3 regions of the Peribacillus sp. NPDC096540 genome follow, and region 1 is predicted to be linked to each of the others. Evidence: riboswitches for the same ligand, from Rfam matches in the RefSeq annotation. Region 1 holds a riboswitch; each other region holds the start of a gene.

Region 1 (4,922 bases):
TTAATAGTAACATAGGTTCGGTAAAACTTAACCCTTTTTTACAATTTTGGAGAGAAAAGTACGTTTTATTAGTTATTTGGTTGGGTTTTATTCATTTTTGAAAGAATAATAACAAAAGAACTTTGTTGAGAAGAATTTCCTATGCAATTGGTTAAAATGGGATGCTTCGATCATGAGCGTTAGATTACCGGAACTTGCCAGCAAGTAGATGAAGTGGAAGTAGATGATAGTATTGATTTTAGTGGTTGAAAAATATTCCTGTAGTTATATATATTATACACTAAATATTCTGAAAATAAACTAAAATGTTTGTTTGAAACGTCAGAATCTATTTGTTTTTTATTAATGTGTATAGTAATTTATTCCCCAAAATTCCGAAAACGAAACACAATTTATAAAAGAGACATTAGGGAAATAGAAGGTAGAAGGAAAAGAAAAAAAGCAATTTCCCTCGTGAAACACGCAGGAAATTGCTAGTATCATAATTGGAACTTTTTAACCTGTTCAGTTAATTGCTCAGCAGCCGTGGCGAGCTCAAGAGCATGTTTGGTGATTTCATCCATCGAAGAGCTGGATTGCTGGGCGGATGCGGAGACTTGTTCGATTCCTGCCGCAAACTCTTCAGACACGGCTGCGATGTCTTCAATAGCTTGGTTGATTTTTATACTATTGGTAGTGATATAGTTTAAGTCATTTTTAATATGCTGTACTTTTGTACCCATAGTCCCGACTGAATTATTAATTGTCTCAAAGGTTTGGCCGGTGAGGGTAATTTGTCTCGTGCCTTCATCTACCTGTGTGTAGCCATCTTCTAAAGAGCGGACGACGGTTTTTGAACCAGTTTGAATAGCTGTGACAATATTTGTGATATCCCCAACTGAATGTGTGACCTCTTCGGCGAGTTTTCGTACTTCTTCTGCGACGACAGCGAAGCCCTTTCCATGTTCGCCGGCGCGTGCAGCTTCTATAGCAGCATTTAAGGCCAATAAATTTGTTTGATTGGAAATATCCTTGATGACCTGTACAAGCTGAGAGATTTCCATTGATTGTGAGTCAAGTCCTTTCACTTGTTCGACGGCATTTTTGACAATCTCATCAATCATTTTCATTTGTTGGACCGAGCTGCGCATTAATATGATTCCTTCCTTGGTCAAGGTTAGAATCTCAGTGGAACTTTGGGAAACTTCTTCCCCGCAAGAATAGGCCTGCTGGATCTTGCTGGTGAACTCTTCCATCATACGGACCATTTCAGTTGCTTGGTTGGCTTGAGACTCTGAGCCTTCCGATAGCTCGAACATGGTAGTCGCAATCTGCCTGCTGCCTTGTAGGACTTCATTTGCTGATTGAGTTAAGTCTTCGCTTTGATTCGAAACGGATTCAGATACGTCCAGCATTTTTTCGAGAGTATCACGAAGGTTTTTCTGCATTTGGTTGGAGGACATCGTTAATTCTCCAATTTCATCATTTGAATTGTGCTTTAAAGGTTCATGGTTCAGCTCACCATTCGCCACAACCTTCATTCTGTCCCTAATTTTAAGGAGAGGTTTTGTAATAATATTGGCTGTTACAAACGCTAGCAGAAGGCCGATAATGACAGCGGCAATGGATATAATGATACTTGTCGTTTTAACTGATTCTCCACTTGCAATGACGATTTCTCCGGAAGCGACAATCGATTTCTCGCGTTCGGAAGCTAGCTCCCTGAACCCATCCATCAATTCATTGCTTATTGGTGCAACTTCATTCTTTAGTATTTCTATAGCACGTTCTTCATTTCCTTGATCATATTGTGCAAATACGCGGTCAATAATAGTTGTTCTCCAATCCACGCTTTTCTGAATCAATTCCTTCATTTTGTCAGAATCATTTAAGGCTAAAAGATCCTCCTGAATGACTTTGCTTTCTTCGGTATATTTTAAGAACCTCTCTTTATTACTTTCGTCGCCAAATAGAATATAGCCTCTTGCGAGTGCGCTTCTTTGTGCAAGATTATTGAGTAGTTGTTCTTCATCAATAAGAACCGGCAATTCATTGCTAATAATATCTTTGGAATGTACAAGTGACTTATTGCTACTATAAATATTAAATGCTCCTAAGATGATACACAAAGATATGATGAGTGAAAATGCCCCCAATATCTTTACTTTAATACTTTTCAAGTTAATGAACCCCTTTTACTATATTTTTGTTACCCTTTTTATCGGAAAAATAATAGGATATTTAAGAAGGTAAAGGAAGATATGTTGTATAACAAAGTTTTCCATTCGGTCTTGTAATCAGTTTGATATAAACATCTTGATTTCTTTTCATATTCAAGTTACTATTAATTTGGAAAATTATTATATTCCGCTAGGCGGAAGAGGTTCTAGCTACCCTCTCAAAAAAACTAAGGAGAAACAGTACTCTATTCTTAGGGTACTGTTTTTTTCCGTAAAAAGGAGTTTTATAGAAATGATGAAGAAGGAAAAGGCAGTGGTTGTGTTTAGCGGGGGCCAGGATAGTACGACGTGTTTGTTCTGGGCAATGGAGCGATTTGAGGAAGTAGAAGCGGTTACGTTTGATTATAATCAGCGGCACAGCTTGGAAATCGAATGCGCGCAAAAAATTGCTAAGGAACTGGGCATTACCCATCATATTCTGGATATGTCGCTGTTGAACCAACTAGCGCCGAATGCGTTAACGCGAAGTGAAATCGCAGTTGAGGATGGAGAAGACGGGGAACTGCCGTCAACGTTTGTACCGGGGCGGAATTTGCTGTTCCTTTCGTTTGCGGGGGTATTGGCAAGTCAAATTGGGGCAAAGCATATTGTCACCGGTGTCTGCGAGACGGATTTCAGCGGATATCCAGACTGTCGCGATGTATTCATTAAATCGTTGAACGTGACCTTGAATTTGTCGATGGATCAGTCATTTGTGATTGATACGCCGCTTATGTGGCTGAATAAAGAGGAAACATGGGAGCTTGCGGATCAGCTTGGCGCGTTCGATTTTGTCCGTGAGAAGACTCTGACTTGTTATAACGGGATTATTTCCGACGGCTGTGGTGAGTGTCCGGCATGTAAGCTTCGGAAAAAAGGGCTGGATGACTATGTAAGCAGACGGCAGGTGCTTAAATAATGTACGGTTTTACTATCGTGGATAAGCTTCAAAAAATAGATAAAGATATTCAACGGAATCAATTAAACTACTCAAGCAAGCGGGTCATGGTCAGCAAGGAATTCACCTTTGATGCCGCGCACCACCTTCATGACTATGAAGGCAAATGCAAGAACTTGCATGGCCACACTTATAGGGTTATTTTCGGATTGAGCGGATATACGGATTCACGCGGTTTGATGATAGATTTTGGTGATATCAAAGAAATTTGGAAAAATGAGATTGAAATCTACCTTGATCATCGTTATTTAAATGAAACACTGCCGCTCATGAATACAACAGCTGAAAATATGGTTGTCTGGATTTATGAAAAAATGGCCGAAGCCCTTTTAGCCAAGAATTATGAGGGTGCTAGAGTCGAATTTGTTCGTCTATATGAAACGCCGACGAGTTATGCTGAAGCTAGACGGGAGTGGATGGAAAGTGAGTAAGCTGCCTGTTATGGAAATCTTCGGCCCGACAATCCAAGGGGAGGGTATGGTCATCGGGCAAAAGACCATGTTTGTTCGGACGGCCGGCTGCGATTATTCTTGTGCCTGGTGTGATTCCGCGTTTACTTGGGACGGCACCGGTAAGGAAGATACAGTTCAAATGACTGCTAGAGAAATATGGGATGAGCTGAAGCGAATTGGCGGTAAGGGTTTTTCCTTCGTTACAATATCAGGTGGAAATCCAGCCTTACTGAAAAATCTAGATGGCTTGATAGCGATATTAAAAGAAAACGGAATGGAAATCGGCGTGGAAACACAGGGTAGCCGTTGGCAGGATTGGTTTCTCGATATTGATGAACTGACTATTTCACCTAAGCCGCCGAGTTCTAGGATGAACACGGACTTTGAGGTGCTTGATCAAATAATATCTAATCTTGCCAATCGAAATCCCGATAATCATGTCTCATTGAAGGTTGTAGTCTTTGATGATGAAGATTATCTGTATGCCAAAAACGTACATTTCCGGTACCCGGATATTCCTTTTTATTTGCAGGTAGGCAATGATGACAGCAGGACGGCGGATGATCAGCAGCTGATTAGCGGACTTTTGAAAAAATATGAAGAGCTAATTGATAAAGTAATAGCTGATGATGACCTTAGAAATGTGAAAGTGCTGCCGCAGCTGCATACGTATATATGGGGAAATAAGCGGGGAGTGTAAAGTAGGATAGAAAGAAGCAGTGTGATGTGCAAGATCAATCACACTGCTTTTTTAATGCGGACTATAAACTAAATACCATCAGAACCGATATCACTGTTTATACCTCTTGAATGTGTGTAGCTTTGAAATCCGTTGTGTATTTAAGACCATATCCTAAAAAACGATCCATTCCAATATGAGCCGTCCAAATTAAACCTACCATTAAAATTGTATCCTGGCTTAGAAAAACAGCTAGTAAAATGATGAGTATTGATATTGTATAAGTATGAAACAAGTTATAAACCTTAGCACCAATTTGATTATTAATTAGATAGGCTAACATAGAAATGTCAGGTGTTAAAAGTAATAAAAGGAAAATCCACCAGCTAAATTCATTTATTGAATAGATATAAATTATCGCAATGAGAACCATAAGCCCTTCAGAATGTATTAATTTTTTTACCATATTTAAGCCTCCTACTTTTTATTAACCGTTGGTCAATGATGTGCAAAAAATTATACAATACTCTTTATAATATTTTTAACGTGAAAATTTGCTAAGCTTTTTACATCTTGATATGAAAGTTGTGTATTAATATAAAAAGTTATAAAGCCGTGGAGCGAAAGGAAAATAG
Region 2 (4,922 bases), on a different contig from region 1:
AAATATCCCTGCCAATGACCACTAAGCCTTTTCGGGAACCATCTTCAAAGAACAAAGGAACTTTGATGGTATCAAAGGTCTTATAATTGCCGTTGGGAAGCGGGATGTTTTCCTCACACCGGGTAATCTCCTTTTTTATCCATGTTTCTTCATCTGAAATTTCACAATAGATTAACGACTCTTTATAAAATTCGGAGTATTCTGCGAGCTCGCTGTCTTTTTTTCCCTTATAGTCTACATGTTCCAGTTGAAATAATTGCAGACCAAAGGTGTTGGATTCAAGCCATCGGCCATCTCCATCCTTGAAGTTAACGAAGTCTACCATTGAATTGATGAGCGTGCGACGACGCTGTTCCTCTTCTTTTAATTGTTTGAATTTTTCTCTTTTAGCCAAATAAAGAAATAAAATCAAGCCTATTGATAAAAGAAAAACAATTCCTTCTGCTCTTTGAAGTTGAATAAAGACCTCTTTGTTTTCTATATTCGTAGTTAAAATGTAGTCGAATACGACTAGTGTAAGAATCCCAAATAGGATATATAGTACTAAAATGGAGCGTTTGGACATGGAGATTCTCCCTGATTTACGACATTTCAAAGGTTAAAAATACATACACATTTTAACAAACTATCAGAGAAAAATATATGCAGAATCATAAATAAAAAAACAGGAGCCCTAACGGTCACCTGTTTTTCCTGAAGAAGGTTACTTTCTTTTTCTTCTTAAAGCGTTTATAGATAAGGAAAAATAGTAAGAAGAGGATGGCGAGTACAGCTAGTGTATATTGGTTCATTTCCACAGATAGGAGGCCATAAGGGATTAACGATAGAAAGAAAAAGTATATAAAATTGCCGAGTGCGGTCGCTAATAAAAAGTCCTTGAAGGTTACAGAACTGACTCCAGCTGCCAAGTTGATTAAACTTGTTGGTATGAGCGGGAAAATTCTTCCAGTAAACACGTACATAAAGCCATGCTCTACAACGGATTCTTTCCATTTTGGGCCCATTTTCTTTAAGAGGAGTGCCTGAAACCAGTGCCTGGCTGCATAAAAAATGAATCCTGAAGCAACGACACTTGTAACCCAACTCCATAGGTACCCATAGATGAATCCAAATATCGTGACATTGATGGTTAGAAGTAAAATTAAGGGTATAATGGTAAAAGAATTTTGGACAATCATCAACACAAATGTCACAACAAAAGTAAGCAAAAGGTTTTCTGTCAATATGGTTATAACTGAATCCAAATCACTTTCCCAAACCATAGTGAATAATTCTGCATTGGAAACGATAAATATTACTATTACCAGTAGACCGATTAAGGTCATTATTTTTTTCAAAAGGGCACCACCATTCTAACTAATAGTTTATCATCTTCATGTTCAATGGTGAAAAAAGAGCTACCGCATGAAGCAGATAGCTCTTTTCCATTATAGTGGGTTCAAGAAGCGAAGATTCCTTTAAAGCCACTTTTCAAACTGAATTCTTTTATTCATTCCATAAATAAGTGGCGCACCAACCAAAAGGACGATGAACTCACCGACAGCCGTGGTCATCCAGCTTAACCAGAATGGAAAACCCAGGGCAAGGTTCAGTTCGATTGCAATTAAAAACATGGTGAATGTGAAAAAGATAATCGTAACGATCATCCGTCCTTTAATGCTCTTTATGAAGCGTGAGGCAAAAATGACAAGCAATAAGGCAAGCAGAGATTGCCCAACCCCGAATATCAAGTCATATGGCACCATCGGCGAAAAGAGCAGATTCGATATGAAGACGCCGCCCACGATACCGTAGATATATTTTTTATTAAATACAATCAGATGATTCAATATTTCCGGAACCCGAAATTGATATATTCCAAATGAAATTGGTTGAAACACCAATGAGACCACCACATATAAGGCGGCCAATAACCCGCTTATCACGAGTGTACGAACATTCATTTTACTCTCTCCCTAGTTTTTTATCGTGGGATGGTTACGAACCACGTTTAGGCTTTTGCCCGAAGATTAATAGTATCCCATGTAAGCTTGTTTCGTCAATTTGTAAAGAATGGTTTTAAAATAATGAGTTTTCAAGCTGTGGATGTCTAAAAGGATTTTGATTTATTGCAATAAATGATGATATTATTTTTACATGTACTTCAAAGGAGTGGATAAAATATGTCGATCGAGAGTGTCAAGAGCCATTTTAAAAAATGGGACCGGGAAGGCGATGTAATGGAGTTCGAAACATCGAGTGCTACCGTGATTGAGGCAGCAGAAACCATCGGCGTTACCCCTGCGCGGATTGCTAAGACTCTTTCCTTTAAGGGGGCAGGTGAAAATGCGATTTTGGTTGTAGCGGCTGGGGACGCAAAAGTGGATAATAAGAAATTTCGCCAGATGTTCGGCTTCAAGGCAAGAATGTTGTCAGCTGAGGATGTGCTTGAACAGACCGGTCATGCCATTGGAGGAGTCTGCCCGTTTGGGTTGGCAAATGACCTAGATGTTTTCCTTGATGTGTCGATGAAGCGCTTTGAGTCATTATTCCCAGCATGCGGAAGTGCGAACTCTGCAATAGAACTCAAACTCGCTGAATTATTTGATTATTCAGGAGCAAAGGATTGGGTGGATGTTTGTAAGGGGTGGGGAGAAGAGCAGAATGAGGAAGCAGCAGTAGGTAAGGCAGTTGATGGATTTTGATTTATCGTACCGAAAAGAACCACATAGAATGGAAATGAGTCCACTTGGGTGGACTTTATTTGTTGATAACGAGAAACATTACCTGTTCTCTTTTTATTACAGGGTTTTTAGTTGTAAGCTTTTAACTTGTTCCGAATAGGTTTGCTCCCATTTTCTTCTGAAAAGTTGACCGCAGATGTAAATTAACGGTCTAATTAGGGGAGGTTTGTTCAACATGGCGGATAGGCAAATCGTTCAGAAAGTTCGTAAGTGGAGGGTAAAAGATGTTCAATGAAAGCTATAAAAAAAACAATAGCAGTTATCTCAGTCTTAAAACTCTTTATGAAGAAAATATCACGGTTAAGAGCATCGCCCAAGAGCTTGAGTTTTGCCATAAAAACGATTTAGCACTGGAGATACAAAAAGAATTGGAAAAAAAGAATTTCGATATATTGGCTGTGGAGGATCAAGGGGAAATTATCGGATATATCGAAAGGCAAGAACTTGGTGAAGGCAGGATTGCGGAGTATTTGAAATCTTTTACACCAAGAGAATTGGTTTCGGATTCAACCCCTTTGATTCAACTTCTCCATATTTTTAAGGATAAAACGAGGGTGTTCGTGTTAGAGAATAATTCAATTAAAAAGTTGATTACCCACGCTGATCTTCAAAAGCCTCCAATCAGAATGCTAATATTTGGCTATATTACACTTTTGGAAATGAGGATGAGCGATATCATCATGGATAAATTCGGGGATGACAGTTGGTATCCAATGATCAGCGGAGATCGTTTAGAAAAGGCTACCGAATTATATATGAGGAGAATCGATAAAAATGAGGATATCAATTTAATAGAGTGTCTGCAAATCAGTGATAAATTTGATATCATTCATAAAGATCAGGAATTGAGGTTCTTCTTCCAAATTCCTTCAAAAAGTAAAGGAAAGAAAGATGCGAATGCCATCCGGAAATTACGGGATAAGATTTCTCATGCTAATGAACTTGGGTTGGACATGTCCTGGATAGAAATCATCGAAGTGGTGGAATCCTGTGGCCAACTGCTCGAAATCTCTGAATCCTATCGGTATGAAAAATAAAATGATGGTGAGAGACATCTTAGGTAGACCATACTTCAAATAACTCTGCAATTTTAAAACAGAGCTGTACCGCATCTTCAAGGCGAAAAGACCATGTAGCAGGATGGGCATGTAAGCTTAACTGGAATTAAGGAGAACCAGCTACTATGCTGGTTCCTTTTTGTTTACCCCCCTGACAGAAAAAAACGCCCATACGTGAGGCAGCTTTTTTAATAGTCAGAACTCCGGTAGTTCATCCAGGTTATTTTCCTTTACCCCATCGGGCTCACTCCGCAATATGTCACGGCCATATTTATGGAAGACATCAACATTGGCGAGGTTGCCTGCCTTAGCTTCCGAAAGAGCGGTGGGATAATCAAGCTCCCGCCCCGAGTTTGTTTTGATGGCAATAATATTGTCATCTTCATTTTTTCGTACTGCGATAATTTCTTCTTTTCCAGTAGTATCATGTTGGTTTACTTGTGGCGTTCCCTGCTGTTTGTAGGATTCATATGCTTGTTCAAATTGGTCCATGCTTGGACACCTCCTATTTATAGGGTGAGCTATTTGGTCAGCAATATACAAACCAGGTTTCGTCCAGATTGAGCCGCATTTTTGTCAAAGTGGGCCGACTTTTCGGCATTTCTTTGTGAAAAGACTGTTGTCCGGGCTTTATTCTTCTGGCATGGCACTTGCATCATAAATAAGTGGAAGTGAGAAATATCCACTTAAAAAAGGGAGGAATATGAATCATGAATGTAAAACAAGGGGCAAGTACTGCGGATGCAAAAAAAATACAAGACGTTAAGACAATGAAGGCAGCGGTCGTCAATGAATTTAATCAAGAGCTTGAGATTAAAGATGTACCAATCCCTGAATTAGAATATGGTGAGATATTAGTGAAAATTAAAGCATGTGGTGTGTGTCATACCGATTTACATGCGGTACATGGTGATTGGCCGGTAAAACCGAAGTTGCCGCTTATTCCTGGACATGAGGGTGTAGGCATTATTGAGAAGGTGGCAGAAGGCGTTACTACATTGAAGGTTGGTGACCGCGTTGGGATTCCATGGCTTTACTCGGCATGTGGCGATTGTGAATACTGTCTGACTGGACGGGAAACGCTTTGTCTGGATCAATTGAATGCAGGATATTCTGTGGATGGCGGTTATGCGGAATATTG
Region 3 (4,922 bases), on a different contig from region 1:
CTGGGAAATAGGTTGGATAAGACTTTAATTAACCTGAAAGTAATTTGCTCGATTCTTTATTAGCTAGATATGTGGAAGGGCTAAAAGAAAGAAATAAATTTTGTCTCCCTTTCAGGGCTCTCTAGTAAGTTTGATTTCAGCTTTCAGACCAAAACTGGAAAGGCATTTAATGTTCAAAGTGGTTTGAGGAAATCTGAAAATAAAAGAGGTTCATATTACAATGGGTAAACCAATTTATTAAGACTGAATACTAGGACTTAATGATCCCCAGCTTTGATTATTTTGACAATTTTTTGCTTCATACAATGAACACCTACATCATAATAAATTCCACCTACTTATTTTTATTTTCAGTTCCAGGAAAATTTTTAAGGAACTACAAGAAACATAACAATTAAATTTAATATAACTAACCTGCCGGTAGCATTACATAGGCGACCGTAGGGACAATTTAAAAAGGATCTACGATTGGAAGCCCGTTAGTTTAAGTACAATGTTTCATCAAAAGTGAAACGTTAATAGAACGGTCACATCTCCTAAGAAAAAGCTGTCCGCTCTTTTGATATAATAAGTTTTATATTAATTAATTTAGAACTTAGCGGAGATGATGAAATATGACATTGCCTGTTTTGATTTTGACAATTCTCATAAGCTTGATAAAATTATTAGTTACCTGTCTTCCAACCGATGCAGTGAATTGGATTATCAGTAAATTTAAATTGCATTCGGAACTTAGTGACGCGAATGCTATCGTAACCATTGACGGAAAACGCTTGGAAGGTGAAGATAAAATTCAAGTTATTAATTATTTTAACAAAGCTAAATTTTTGAAAAAAAATCATATATTCCCAGGTAACGAGCAATTGTTTTTGAATCCAGAGAACAGTGGGACTCCATTAGTCATTAATACTAAAAGAGGAAAAAAGGATGTTAGGTTATTTGTGTACATTTACAACGACCACGTAGATGTAGTCAAACAGTACAAGAAGAAAATAGTTTCGTATAGTCTGCTTTCCGATAGCCTCCAAGAACGCCGTATGCCAGTAATAAGGGATGCAGTTTAAAAGGAATATAAAAAAGACGGTCTTTAAAAAGGCTGTCTTTTTTTATAAATCTTTTATTGTAAAATCCATTTTTTTATTCGATGGTAAAAATTATAGGTAATAAAACCATTTTCATTTAGGTACATCTTTCTTTCCTTCTTTAGTAAAAATTCTAAATTACAGCTATTAAGATTGAGTGCTTAAACGTTCACGAACTGACTTCTTTGTATTGAAATCATATGAAAAAAACAATTAAAAGTGGATTTTAAGTGGGAGGAAATTTGCTAAATCAGGATTAAAAAGGGTTTAATTTGTTTATTAATATAAAAACGAAGTGCATGTGAAAAGTTTTTTTGTAATAAAAAAAGCAGGTATTTAAAACGAGGCCTGCTTCTTTATGCTTTCCATTGTTTTTCCACTTGATGAAGGGCTTGTTGTAAAATTTCTTCTTGATTAGTACCTGGTTTAGTAAGGACGTTAGTTTGATAGGATTTTCCTTGGAAATCAACTGTTACTGTAACTTTTACCATTATGCATCCTTCCTTTCTTAATTCAGTATTAAATGGGAGTGTTGTACGTACTTCTTTTATTCCCAAAGAAGAAGGTTTTTCAAACATTGTGAAGTTGAAGATTTAATATTCATAATTATCTGATATTTAAAAAGAGATGTCAACACTTTTTGGAGACAGGCCCCATATCCCAGCTAAATAAAGATGACCTGGCTAGTTTGCATGACAGCCAGGTTGTTATTGTAAATTAATTATTCATATTTTAGTTAAAATAATTCCGATTAAGGCTGCAAATACTCCGGCAATTTGATAGGATTTTAGTTTTTCCTTGAATAAATAACATCCTGCGAATACGACAACTAAACAGTTCAGGCTGACGACAGGGAAGATGATGCTTGCGATTCCGGTGTTCAACGCAAAGAAATAACATCCATAGCCTATAGTGCTTAAAAGGCCTACTAAGGAACCGATTCTGACTTCCTGTAGCTTGATTTTTTCCTTTTTAAAGGCCAGAGCCGAAAGAAGATAAAGAGTTCCGCCTCCATACATTGATACCAGGATATCAAGGGAATTTAAATGAAGACGTGTTGATGTCGTCATAAGAATGCCGAGCACACCAAAAGATAAAATGGATAATAATGTGTGCATCATCCAAGGGACATATTGATGGTTACCTTTAGCATTAGGTGTATACTGAATGACTAATGTAGCAAGAAACATGCAGACAATTCCACTCCACTGCAAAGTAGAAATATGTTCGTGAAAAATTAAAGCTGCACAGAGAATGGGGAATATTGCATTCGCTGCGATTAATGGGGATGTCAAGCTTGCCGGCCCTTTTTCAAAGGCGCTTGCCATCTGGATATTACCATTAGCGTTCAGTACCCCAATGGCTCCACCAAGCATGATGGACAGCCAGTTAAACTGTAAACCATCCACAAATACTCCATAAGATATGGCTAAAATAAAAGCTGAAAAATAAAAGAAAAATTGGATATGTACTTTTGAGTAACCCTTTCCGCTACTCCATTTAAAAATGCTGTTATTGATTCCGAAACATAAACTCGTGATGAGGGCTGCAAAAATCCACATTGACGTAATCTCTTCTTTCATATAGGATAAACTTCTTCTACATTTTAAGCTGAATGCATGTAGGAATCAAACCAAATTTAAAAAGTAAGATTGACAGATTAGATATTTTTTTCTATATTTACTATGACAATTTTAAAATATTTCCCGATAAACGGGAGAGGTTCATAGCATCACCCTCTTAAAAAAACTATGGCTTTGATATTTTTCGCGAATCAACCATATCTTTGAGGAGATATGGTTTTTGTTATATAGAGGCCCATTTTATGAATCTCCCTGAAACGTGGAAGAGGAGGACTTTTTATGTCTGGAAGAAAAGAAGAAGAATTAAAAAAAGATATCACACTACTTGGAAATCAAGGGACAAAATATACATTCGACTATGCGCCTGAAATTTTAGAGTCGTTCGATAACAAGCATCCGAACCGGGATTACTTTGTAAAGTTCAATTGTCCGGAGTTTACAAGCCTATGTCCAATTACTGGCCAGCCGGATTTTGCGACCATTTACATCAGCTATATTCCTAGTGTGAAGATGGTCGAAAGCAAGTCTTTGAAACTCTATTTGTTCAGCTTCCGCAATCATGGTGATTTCCATGAAGATTGCATGAACATCATCATGAACGATTTAATCGAGTTGATGGATCCGAAATATATTGAAGTCTGGGGCAAGTTCACACCTAGGGGCGGAATTTCTATTGATCCATACACAAACTACGGTAAACCAGGGACGAAGTTTGAGGAAATGGCGAATTTTCGCTTGATGAATCACGACTTGTATCCTGAAACTGTAGATAATCGCTAAACATTAGAGGAGCCTCTAATGTGGTTGGAGCCCCTAGTCATCTTTCGAAAATGACTGTTACGAAGCCTATGCCTGGCAGTTGCAATGTACCTACCACCGAATGCAGAAGAAGAGGTTCTTCATTCTGTAATCAGAGCTCAGTAAGAAAGGGGCTCTTATGCAGTTATTGACAGGTACTAGGTTAGGGGAAAGCTCCACAGAAAAACACAGCTGCAAGGATGAAACCTATCGAGTGATTCCATGGATTCACTGATCCTAAAATATTTAATTTAACCCGTCAAAACAGAATCTAGGTATTTTGTTTTGACGTTTTTTTTTGAAAATGAACCGTTTAAAATGTGAAAAGTGCTACAAAGAAGAGGGATTATTATACGTTTTTCTGCATTCTCATTCAATAATTTTATCAATTTTGTCTTTATCAAAAATACAAGTGTCCTTGTATAACGGAATTAACTCTTGATTGTTTTGTCAAAACACGTAATAATAGGGAGAGTTGATTTTGACAGAATATTTTTGAAAATAGGGGATGTCGGGATGAAAGTTGCTAAGTTTGGCGGGAGTTCACTTGCGTCAGGTGAACAGTTAAAAAAGGTATTCGAAATTGTGGTTTCTGATCCTGAGAGGAAGATTGTTGTTGTTTCGGCTCCAGGAAAACGCAATTCCGATGATATAAAGGTGACGGATTTATTGATCGAAGTTGCTGAACAGCAGCTTCGCGGGGAGAACGGCCAGCTCTTGATAGAAGATGTGGTCACTCGATATGCAAGTATTGCTGAAGAATTAGATATTTCAGAGGATATCATTAAAGAGATTCGTGAAGATTTGCACACGTTGTTACGTGCGGATCAAAATAATCCGAAGCGTTATTTGGATGCATTAAAGGCAAGCGGTGAAGATAATAATGCGAAGCTGGTTGCAGCTTATTTTCAAAGCCGTGGAGTAGAGGCGCAGTATATGGATCCTAGGAAGGCTGGCTTGATCGTAAGAGATGTAGATGGATATACTCAAGTGCTTCCCGAATCATATGATCGGTTATATGCTCTACGTGATGAGCCGGGAATTGTAATATTCCCAGGTTTTTTCGGTTACACGTTAGATGGCGATGTTTTAACGTTTTCAAGGAGTGGTTCGGATATTACAGGTTCGATTCTTGCCAATGGGGTTAAGGCCGAATTGTATGAGAATTTTACAGATGTGGATGCCGTTTTCGCCGTGAATCCAAACGTGGTTTCCAATCCAAAGGGGATCCGAGAGTTAACGTATCGTGAAATGCGTGAGCTTTCTTATGCTGGTTTCTCGGTGTTCCATGATGAGGCGTTAATTCCTGCATTTCGTGCCGGAATTCCGGTTCATATCCAAAACACAAACAACCCCAATGCTCAGGGGACGCGTATTGTGAGCACGCGAGATAATACGAATGGCCCGGTTATTGGGATTGCGAGTGACAAAGGGTTTTGCAGTATTTACATTAGCAAAT

Evidence for each region. A riboswitch is a leader RNA that binds a small molecule or an ion and turns the genes downstream of it on or off. The one in region 1 is predicted to bind preQ1.
Region 2: linked by a shared signal. The riboswitch ahead of ACQKMR_RS21215 (QueT transporter family protein) and the one ahead of queC (7-cyano-7-deazaguanine synthase QueC) in region 1 are both predicted to bind preQ1.
Region 3: linked by a shared signal. The riboswitch ahead of queF (preQ(1) synthase) and the one ahead of queC (7-cyano-7-deazaguanine synthase QueC) in region 1 are both predicted to bind preQ1.

Annotation. Positions count from the first base shown of each region.
Region 1 covers NZ_JBNNTG010000005.1:109,432-114,353, forward strand. Annotated here, with positions in the region: gene ACQKMR_RS07270 (methyl-accepting chemotaxis protein) at 480-2,159, opposite strand; PreQ1 riboswitch class I at 2,354-2,396, shown strand; gene queC (7-cyano-7-deazaguanine synthase QueC) at 2,455-3,117, shown strand; gene queD (6-carboxytetrahydropterin synthase QueD) at 3,117-3,587, shown strand; gene queE (7-carboxy-7-deazaguanine synthase QueE) at 3,580-4,308, shown strand; gene ACQKMR_RS07290 (DUF4260 domain-containing protein) at 4,406-4,753, opposite strand; gene ACQKMR_RS07295 (TetR/AcrR family transcriptional regulator) at 4,804-4,922, opposite strand, start outside.
Region 2 covers NZ_JBNNTG010000029.1:11,585-16,506, reverse strand. Annotated here, with positions in the region: gene ACQKMR_RS21225 (PAS domain S-box protein) at 1-565, opposite strand, end outside; gene ACQKMR_RS21220 (TVP38/TMEM64 family protein) at 681-1,337, opposite strand; gene ACQKMR_RS21215 (QueT transporter family protein) at 1,458-1,943, opposite strand; PreQ1 riboswitch class I at 1,950-1,994, opposite strand; gene ACQKMR_RS21210 (YbaK/EbsC family protein) at 2,163-2,684, shown strand; gene ACQKMR_RS21205 (hypothetical protein) at 2,948-3,760, shown strand; gene ACQKMR_RS21200 (DUF3892 domain-containing protein) at 3,977-4,273, opposite strand; gene adhP (alcohol dehydrogenase AdhP) at 4,552-4,922, shown strand, end outside.
Region 3 covers NZ_JBNNTG010000006.1:45,082-50,003, forward strand. Annotated here, with positions in the region: gene ACQKMR_RS08135 (YfmQ family protein) at 615-1,064, shown strand; gene ACQKMR_RS08140 (BA3454 family stress response protein) at 1,439-1,573, opposite strand; gene ACQKMR_RS08145 (EamA family transporter) at 1,808-2,665, opposite strand; PreQ1 riboswitch class I at 2,796-2,841, shown strand; gene queF (preQ(1) synthase) at 2,945-3,445, shown strand; gene ACQKMR_RS08155 (aspartate kinase) at 3,980-4,922, shown strand, end outside.